2 regions of the Streptomyces sp. NPDC096013 genome follow, and region 1 is predicted to be linked to the other one. Evidence: riboswitches for the same ligand, from Rfam matches in the RefSeq annotation. Region 1 holds a riboswitch; the other holds the start of a gene.

Evidence for each region. A riboswitch is a leader RNA that binds a small molecule or an ion and turns the genes downstream of it on or off. The one in region 1 is predicted to bind S-adenosylmethionine.
Region 2: linked by a shared signal. The riboswitch ahead of thrC (threonine synthase) and the one ahead of ACIRB1_RS09410 (aminotransferase class V-fold PLP-dependent enzyme) in region 1 are both predicted to bind S-adenosylmethionine.

The regions. Positions count from the first base shown of each region.
Region 1 is NZ_JBIWGK010000002.1:426,595-431,009, forward strand. It holds gene ACIRB1_RS09400 (cytochrome bc complex cytochrome b subunit) at 1-9, shown strand, start outside; gene trpD (anthranilate phosphoribosyltransferase) at 143-1,207, shown strand; SAM riboswitch class IV at 1,282-1,398, shown strand; gene ACIRB1_RS09410 (aminotransferase class V-fold PLP-dependent enzyme) at 1,563-2,924, shown strand; gene ACIRB1_RS09415 (Lrp/AsnC ligand binding domain-containing protein) at 3,067-3,348, opposite strand; gene ACIRB1_RS09420 (rhomboid family intramembrane serine protease) at 3,345-4,079, opposite strand; gene ACIRB1_RS09425 (hypothetical protein) at 4,239-4,415, shown strand, end outside.
Region 2 is NZ_JBIWGK010000003.1:554,160-558,574, reverse strand. It holds gene ACIRB1_RS13995 (trehalose-6-phosphate synthase) at 1-172, opposite strand, end outside; gene ACIRB1_RS13990 (glucosyl-3-phosphoglycerate synthase) at 342-1,313, opposite strand; SAM riboswitch class I at 1,482-1,638, shown strand; gene thrC (threonine synthase) at 1,656-2,972, shown strand; gene ACIRB1_RS13980 (MoaD/ThiS family protein) at 3,032-3,307, shown strand; gene ACIRB1_RS13975 (cold-shock protein) at 3,739-3,945, shown strand; gene groL (chaperonin GroEL) at 4,273-4,415, shown strand, end outside.

The DNA of each region.
Region 1 (4,415 bases):
CACCACTGATCGCTGAGGCGTCGCCACGCCACAGTCGAAGGGCCCCGTCCGAACACCGGACGGGGCCCTTCGCCGTGCCCCGCGCTGGATAGGGTGGGGGCGCTGTTCAAACCCAGTTTCTACGACACTCAGGAGCGGCCGTATGAGCGCTGTGACCCCCGCTGGAGGCGACACCGCGGCGGCCCGTTCCTGGCCCGACGTACTGAGCGCGCTGCTGGCCGGACAGGACCTGAGCACCGCCGACACGGCGTGGGCGATGGACCGGATCATGAGCGGCGAGGCGGCCGACGCGCAGATCGCGGGCTTCCTGGTGGCGCTGCGGGCCAAGGGCGAGACGGTCGAGGAGATCACCGGGCTCGTCGAGACGATGTACGCCCACGCGAAGCCGCTGCACATCCCGGGACCGGCGGTCGACATCGTCGGCACCGGCGGCGACCGGGCCAAGACGGTGAACATCTCGACGATGTCCGCCATCGTGATCGCCGGCGCCGGTGCGAAGGTCGTCAAGCACGGCAACCGCGCCTCCTCCTCGGCGAGCGGCTCCTCGGACGTCCTGGAGCGGCTCGGCATCAACCTCGACCTGTCGCCCGAGCGGGTCGCGCAGGTGGTGGAGGAGGCCGGGATCACGTTCTGCTTCGCGGCCAAGTTCCACCCCACGATGCGGTTCGCGGGCGCGGTCCGGCGGGACCTGGGGGTGCCGACCGCGTTCAACCTCCTCGGCCCGCTGACCAACCCGGCCAAGGTCACCTCGTCGGCGGTCGGCTGCTTCGACACCCGCATGGCCGGGCTGATCGCGGGCGTGCTGGCCGAACGGGGCTCGTCCGCGCTGGTGTTCCGCGGCGACGACGGCCTCGACGAGCTGACGACCACGGCCACCTCCCGGGTGTGGAACGTCCGTGACGGCAAGGTCACGGAGGAGTCCTTCGACCCGCGGGACGTGGGCCTCGAACTGGTCCCGGTGGAGGCCCTGCGCGGTGCCGACCCCGAGTACAACGCGGACGTGGCCCGCCGTCTCCTGGACGGCGAGACGGGCCCGGTGCGGGATGCCGTACTGCTGAACTCGGCGGCTGCCCTGGTGGCGCTCGAGGCCGGGGACGGGCCGTTGGCGGACCGGATCAGGGCCGGGATGGAGAAGGCGCGGGAGTCGATCGACTCCGGGGCCGCGAAGCGCACCCTGGAGCGCTGGGCGGCCGCCAGCAACGCGTGACCGAGCAGGGCGTCGTCCCGCGATCCGGACACGGGTTGCGGGACGACGATCAGCTCGCGTAGGTTTTCCGACCAGGTCATGAGTGACAGTCATGAGGCCCCGGCCGACTGTCCGGCAACCCTCCGTCCGTGGCGGGGTGCCCCGGGTGAAGACCAGGCCGTAGGCAGCGAGGTCTGCGGCAAGCGCGGGCCCCTCGAAAGACACCAGGGGTCCTGGTCATCGAGGGAGCCCTCTGTGAGCAAGCGAATGCGATAGGGCGTCGAGCCCCGCCTCCGCATACCCCCTTCTTCTTTTCCTGCGCCGCGGCCGTGTCGGCTCGCGCAGTGAATTCGCCTGCCTCTCACGGGAGTTCGCCATGTCTGTCACCACCGTTGCCGCCGCCCGGACCATTTGCGCCCCGCTGCCCGTTCTCGGCCGGGATGTCACCGTCCCGCTCGTCACGGGCGGCGAGGTCACCTACGCGGCGCTCGACTACGCGGCCAGCGCCCCCGCCCTCCAGCGCGTCTGGGACGACGTCGCCGCCTACGCCCCGTACTACGGCAGCGTGCACCGCGGCGCCGGCTACCTCTCGCAGCTCTCCACCGACCTGTTCGAGAACGCCCGCAGGACGGTCGAGGAGTTCCTGGACTGCCGCCCCGACGACCAGCTGATCTTCACCCGCTCCACGACGGACTCCCTGAACCTCCTCGCCGCGGTGCTCCCCGCCGACTGCCAGGTCTTCGTCTTCGAGACCGAGCACCACGCCTCGCTGCTGCCCTGGCAGGACGCCCGGGTCAGCTACCTCGACGCCCCGCGCACCCCGGGCCAGGCGGTGGAGATCCTGGAGCGGGCCCTCGCCGCCCGCGACCCGTACGGCCCGGCCCTGGTCTGCGTCACCGGCGCCTCGAACGTCACCGGCGAGCTGTGGCCGGTACGGGAGCTGGCCGCCGCCGCGCACGCCCACGGCGCCCGGATCGTCCTGGACGCCGCCCAGCTAGCCCCGCACCACCCGGTCTCCGTCCAGGACCTCGACGTCGACTGGATCGCCTTCTCCGGCCACAAGCTCTACGCCCCCTTCGGCTCGGGCGTCCTGGCCGGCCGGGCCGACTGGCTCCAGGCGGCCGACCCCTACCTCGCGGGCGGCGGCGCCAGCCGCAAGGTCACCCGGCGCGAGGACGGGGGAGTGGACGTGGAGTGGCACGACAGCGCCGCGCGGCACGAGGCGGGCTCCCCGAACGTCATCGGCGCCTACTCCATCGCGTCGGCCTGCAAGGCGCTCACCGAGGCGGGCTTCGACACCCTGGTCGCCCGCGAGCAGCACCTGATCGAGAAGGTACGGGCGGGCCTGGCCGAGGTCCCCGAGGTGAAGGTGCTGTCCCTGTTCGGCGACGACGCCCCGCGGGTCGGTGTCATCTCGTTCGTCGTCGACGGCTGGAACAGCTCGCACTTCGCCGCAGCCCTCTCCGCCGAGTACGGCATCGGCGTCCGGGACGGCCTCTTCTGCGCCCACCCCCTGCTCCGCACCCTCCTGGGCACGGACCCCCAGACCCAGGGCGAATGCGGCGCCCCCGAAGCGGCCCCCGGCGAAAAGTCCCTCAACGCCATCCGCGTCAGCTTCGGCGCGGGCACCCCGGACGAGCACGTGGAGCGTTTCGTGAGCGCGGTCCGCGAACTGGTCACCAAGGGCGCCAAGTGGACCTACCACACGGAAAACGGCCGCTGCGTACCGGCGGTGTGATCTGCCGGCTGCTGTGAAGGGGGTGCGCTGCAACGCGGCTCAAGGGCAACCCCCCCAGGGGCGCGGGGAACTGCGCGACCAGCCACGACGGACCGGTCACCCGCACATGCTCCGCGCCCCGCACACGATTAGGCGCCCGACCTCACGAGTCCAACCCGATAGCAAAAGCCGCCTCAAGGTCATGCTGCGAGTACGTCCGGAACGCCACGTGCGTATCCGTCCCCTCCACCCCGGGAATCTTGGAGATCCGCCCGGGGATGACATCGGCCAGATCCTCGTGCTCCCGCACCCGCACCATCGCGATCAAGTCATACGTACCGGTGACAGAGAAGACCTCGCTCACGGAGTCGAGCGCGGCGATCGACTCGGCGATCTCCGGAATCCGGTCCACGCTGGTCTTGATGAGGACGATCGCGGTGATCACGGCTGGTTCTCTCCCTCGGGGACCGTTGCTGGGGCGGCCCCAACTCTAGTGGTACGACCGAATCTCACCCACGCGTAGCCGAACCCCAGCGTGAAGCCCACGAGGTGGGCGAGGTACGCGACCCCCGGCCCCGTCGCCGCCTGGCCCGCCGCCAGCCACTGAAGGGCCGCCCAGAACGGCAGCACGACCCACGCGGGAAAGCGCAGCGGCAGGAAGAAGAGGAAGGGCAGGAGACTCGTCACGCGCGCCCGGGGGAACAAGTACAGAAACGCCCCGAGGACCGCCGAGATCGCCCCGGACGCGCCGACCAGCGACTGCTCGGAGTCGGTGTTGGCCACCGCGTAGCCCAGCAGCGCGAGGTACCCGCAGACCACGTAGAACAGGGTGAACTCGACCCGGCCCAGCCGTTCCTCGGTCATCGCTCCGAAGACGTAGAGGAAGAGCATGTTGCCGAGGAGATGGACCCAGCTGCCGTGGATGAACAGGGCCGTGACCGGGGTGAGCGCTTCGCGGGTGGGGTGGGCGAAAAGGTCGGCCGGGACCACCCCCCAGCGGCGGAAGTACGCCCGCTGCACGGCGAGCAGCGTGTCCCCGGTGCCGTAGGACGGGACGAAGCCCGAGGCCGGGCCCAGGGCGAAGATCAGGCAGCACAGGCCGATCAGGGCGTAGGTCATCGGTGCCGATGTGCCGCGGAACGTCCTGACGAGGGCCGAGCCCCAGTTGCTGATCATGGCTACAGAGCATGACGTAACGGGACGCAACGGGACAGGGTGAATCGCCGCTGTGGACGGCCGAGCGGCGAGTACCCGCCAGGCCGTAGGGTTACGAGCCACACTCGCCGGGGAAACCGGCGATCACGGAAACTGGAACGAAGGAAGCGGACAGCCACGATGACGGTTCCCCTGCCGACCGCCTCGACGCGGTGGCGCTGCACCCTCTGCGGCAACCTCACGCGCTTCGACGTGACGCGCTCGTCGAAGGTCGTGGAGTACCTCCACCTGGACCTGGCCGGTGAGCCGAAGGTGGAGGAGCGCGAGGTGGTCAGTGAGACCATCGAGTCGGTGCGC
Region 2 (4,415 bases), on a different contig from region 1:
GCACCGCCTCGCGGTCGCCGTCGGAGAGCGCCGAGCACACCCACAGCGCGTCGGCGTCGGGCCCGATGGCCGAGAGTCCGGACACCAGCCCGCCGCCACCGCGTCTGGCGCGGAGCGAACCGTCGTCGCCCACCTCGTACGAGACGGGACCGCGATTGGACGCGACGAGCACCTGAGCAGCACCGCGAGGGGGCGTGGAGGCCGCAGAAGTGGAAGCTGTGGTGGAAGCCGTGGAAGCCATACGCCACAACCTAGCCCGGCCCGGAAACGCTCAAACGTACGGACGGCCGTCTGCGGACCGTATGAGTCCGTATACGACCGTCCGTGACCGTCTGCGCCGCTTATGCGACCTTGCGGGACTGGTATTCGGTGATGTCCACCATCGGCGGCCGCTCCTCCAGGTCGACGGAGTAGGTGCGCGGCTCGAAGCCGTCCGGACCCCGCTCGAACTGGGTCAGGACCGGCCGGATGAGGTGGCCGCGGGCCAGCCGCAGCTGGGCTGTGCGGTAGATCTGCGCGGCCATCCGGCCCAGGGCATGCCCGTCCTGGTGCCGGTGCTTGCGGACGCCGACATCGACCTGGGCGAGGGCGTCGAGACCCACCAGGTGCAACGCGTCGACCAGCATGCCCAGTTCGACGCCGTACCCGACCGGGAACGGCAGCTGTTCGAGCAGCGAGCGGCGGGCCGCGTACTCGCCGCCGAGCGGCTGCACGAAACCGGCCAGCTGCGGCCAGTGCATGTTCAGCAGCGGGCGGGCCATCAGCTCGGTGACGCGGCCGCCCTGCGCGGCCGTCCTGCCGGAAGCGGTCGCATGCGACTCGGTGCCGAGCGGGCGGTCGTACATCGCCTTGACGAGGTCCACGCCGGGGTCGGTGAGCAGCGGGCCCACGATCCCGGTGACGAAGTCCGAGGAGAACTCCTTCAGGTCCGCGTCGACGAACGCGACGATGTCACCGCTCGTCACCAGCAGCGAGCGCCACAGCACCTCGCCCTTGCCGGGCACGGCGGGGATGCGGGGCAGGATGTCGTCACGGTGCACGACCCGGGCGCCCGCCGCGGCGGCCACCTCGGAGGTGCGGTCGGTGGACCCGGAGTCGACGACGACGATCTCGTCGACGAGGGGGACCTGCTGCATGAGGTCGTGACGGATGATCGCGACGATCTCGCCGACCGTCGCCTCCTCGTTCAGCGCGGGCAGCACCACGGAGACCGACTGCCCCGTGCGGTGTTTGGCGGCCAGGATCTTGTGCAGCGGCCGGTCCGTCAGGGACCAGGAGCGAGTGCTCAGCCAGTGCTCGACATCTTTCAGCACGTTGCGCGGCTCCTCTACGTTCTCTCGGCGGGAGCGGGTCACACGGTGTGTGTGATCCGTCTCGCGGTTCGGACGGCTCTCTTCAACTGTCCTGGCCTTCGGTTACAGTCTTGAACAACGCTGATGACCATCGCATGTCGGGGGCCGTCGGCGTACACAATCGAATACCGCTCATCCAGAGGGGCAGAGGGATACGGCCCGATGAAGCCCCGGCAACCCTCCAGCCGGTCTTGGCACTCAGCTGCGCGCTGACGTGGTGAGGCTCCCGGCTCGGGAAGGTGCCAAATCCGTCTCACGGCGAGATGCGTCGTGAGGAAGATGAGGAGAAAGGGCCTCCCCTCCATGGCTGCGCAGACTGTCGCAAGCACCACGAACCCCGCGAACCCGGACACGACCTCCGCGAACACCGTCGATCTCGGCCCCGCCACCGCGCTCTCCTGCCGCGAGTGCGGCCACCGCGTCCCGCTCGGCCCGGTCTTCGCCTGCGAGGAGTGTTTCGGCCCGCTGGAGATCGCCTACGACTTCTCGGCCTACGACACCGAAGAGCTCCGCAAGCGCATCGAGGCGGGCCCCGCGAACATCTGGCGGTACGCGCCCCTGCTGCCCGTCCCCGCCGACGTGGCCGACAAGCCGAACATCAACCCCGGCTGGACCAAGCTCGTCAAGGCCGACAACCTCGCCCGTGAACTGGGCGTCGACGCGGGCAAGTTGTTCGTCAAGGACGACTCCGGCAACCCGACGCACTCCTTCAAGGACCGCGTCGTGGCCCAGGCCATCGAGGCCGCCCGCGCCTTCGGCTTCACCACCCTCTCCTGCTCCTCCACCGGCAACCTCGCCGGTGCCGTCGGCGCCGCCGCCGCCCGGGCCGGCTTCCGCTCCTGCGTGTTCATCCCGCACGACCTGGAGCAGGGCAAGATCGTCATGGCCGCGATCTACGGCGGCGAGCTGGTCGGCATCGAGGGCAACTACGACGAGGTCAACCGCTTCTGCTCCGAGCTGATCGGCGACCCGGCCGGCGAGGGCTGGGGCTTCGTCAACGTCAACCTGCGCCCGTACTACGCGGAGGGCTCCAAGACCCTCGCGTACGAGATCTGCGAGCAGCTGGGGTGGCAGATCCCGGACCAGCTCGTGGTTCCCATCGCCTCCGGCTCGCAGCTCACGAAGATCGACAAGGGGCTCCAGGAGCTGATCAAGCTCGGGCTCGTCGAGGACAAGCCGTACAAGATCTTCGGCGCCCAGGCCGAGGGCTGCTCGCCGGTGTCCGTCGCCTACAAGGCCGGGCACGACGTCGTACGGCCGCAGAAGCCGAACACGATCGCCAAGTCGCTGGCGATCGGGAACCCCGCGGACGGTCCCTACGTACTGGACATCGCCCGGCGGACCGGCGGGGCGGTCGAGGACGTCAACGACGAGCAGGTCGTCGACGCGATCAAGCTGCTCGCGCGGACCGAGGGGATCTTCGCGGAGACCGCCGGCGGTGTCACGGTGGGTGTGGCGAAGAAGCTGATCGAGAGCGGGCTGCTGGACCCGACGCTCACCACGGTGGTCCTCAACACGGGTGACGGGCTCAAGACGCTGGACGCGGTAGCCGGTACGGGGCTCACCGCGACCATCCGACCGAACCTCGACTCGTTCAGGGAAGCTGGGCTCGCGTCGTAGCGTCGTTCTTCCTCGCGCCCCCCACAGCCATGAGTCGTACCCGACCGGAGGTCATCAGCATGAGCGTCAGTGTCCGCATCCCCACCATCCTGCGCACCTACACCGGCGGGCAGGCCGAAGTCACCGCCGAAGGCGGCACCCTCGCCGAGGTCATCAGCGACCTGGAGAAGAACCACACCGGTATCTCCGCCCGCGTGCTGGACGACCAGGGCAAGCTGCGCCGGTTCGTCAACGTGTACGTCAATGACGACGACGTGCGGTTCGAGCAGGGGCTGGAGACGGCCACTCCGGACGGGGCCGGGGTGTCGATCATTCCGGCGGTTGCCGGAGGCTGATCGTTACCCTGGGTAACGCAGATTACCGAGAGTTCATCCAATTGCCTCCTCCGTGAGAGAAGCGGAGGGGGCAATTCTCTATGGTTGAGCACGGTACAGTTGGGGAACCCGCTCCACTCCGCATGCCGAACGCATATGAGTACTGGCTCCGCGTGCGATGAGAAGTAGCCAAAGTGTGCAGGTCTTTTGCGCCTTATGTTCCCTTTATCGGGCCCGACTTGCCCTGAAGTCGGACGAATTCTCCGTAAATTCCCGACCGGTCCTGCCCGGAATTCTCGTCTGATTGACCTGTTGCAGACGGCAGTTGGACGGATACATTCGGCCGCGGTCGACGCGTTCCGGCGCACGCCCCCAATCCTGTGGGGGGTGAGGTCTGACCCGGATCCGCGAAGTGCGGGTCCGTGCAAGGGCCAGTAATAGGGGAGTTAGGCATGGCTCAGGGCACCGTCAAATGGTTCAACGCGGAGAAGGGGTACGGCTTCATCGCGGTCGACGGTGGTGCGGATGTTTTCGTCCACTACAGCGCGATTCAGATGGACGGCTACCGCACCCTGGAAGAGGGTCAGCGGGTCGATTTCGAGATCTCGCAGGGTCAGAAGGGGCCGCAGGCGGACATGGTCCGGCTCGCGACCGGCTGAAGCACGCGCCGACGAACAGCAGCGACGTTCTTCGTTCCTCACCGAAGGGCTCGTACTCCTGGGGGGTCACCTCCTGGGGTACGGGCCCTTCGGCATGCCCGGCCGCCACCCCTGGGGGAGCCCGCTTCGCGAGCGCGCCTTGCACTCGGGCATGCCGAGTGCTAATCATTGGCGTTAGCACTCTGAAGGTGAGAGTGATAACGAAGGACCGGGTCGGTGAGGCCCGCAGGCCAGGTGGTGCAAGGAACCACGGGGCAGGCAGGCCGTCCGTCGCGGGCGCCAGCGCGGTCCGGAGCAATCCACCCCAGTCCGGGAGGACCACTTCACATGGCCAAGATCATCGCGTTCGACGAGGAGGCACGGCGCGGTCTCGAGCGCGGGATGAACCAGCTCGCCGACGCCGTCAAGGTCACCCTTGGCCCCAAGGGCCGCAACGTCGTCCTCGAGAAGAAGTGGGGCGCCCCCACGAT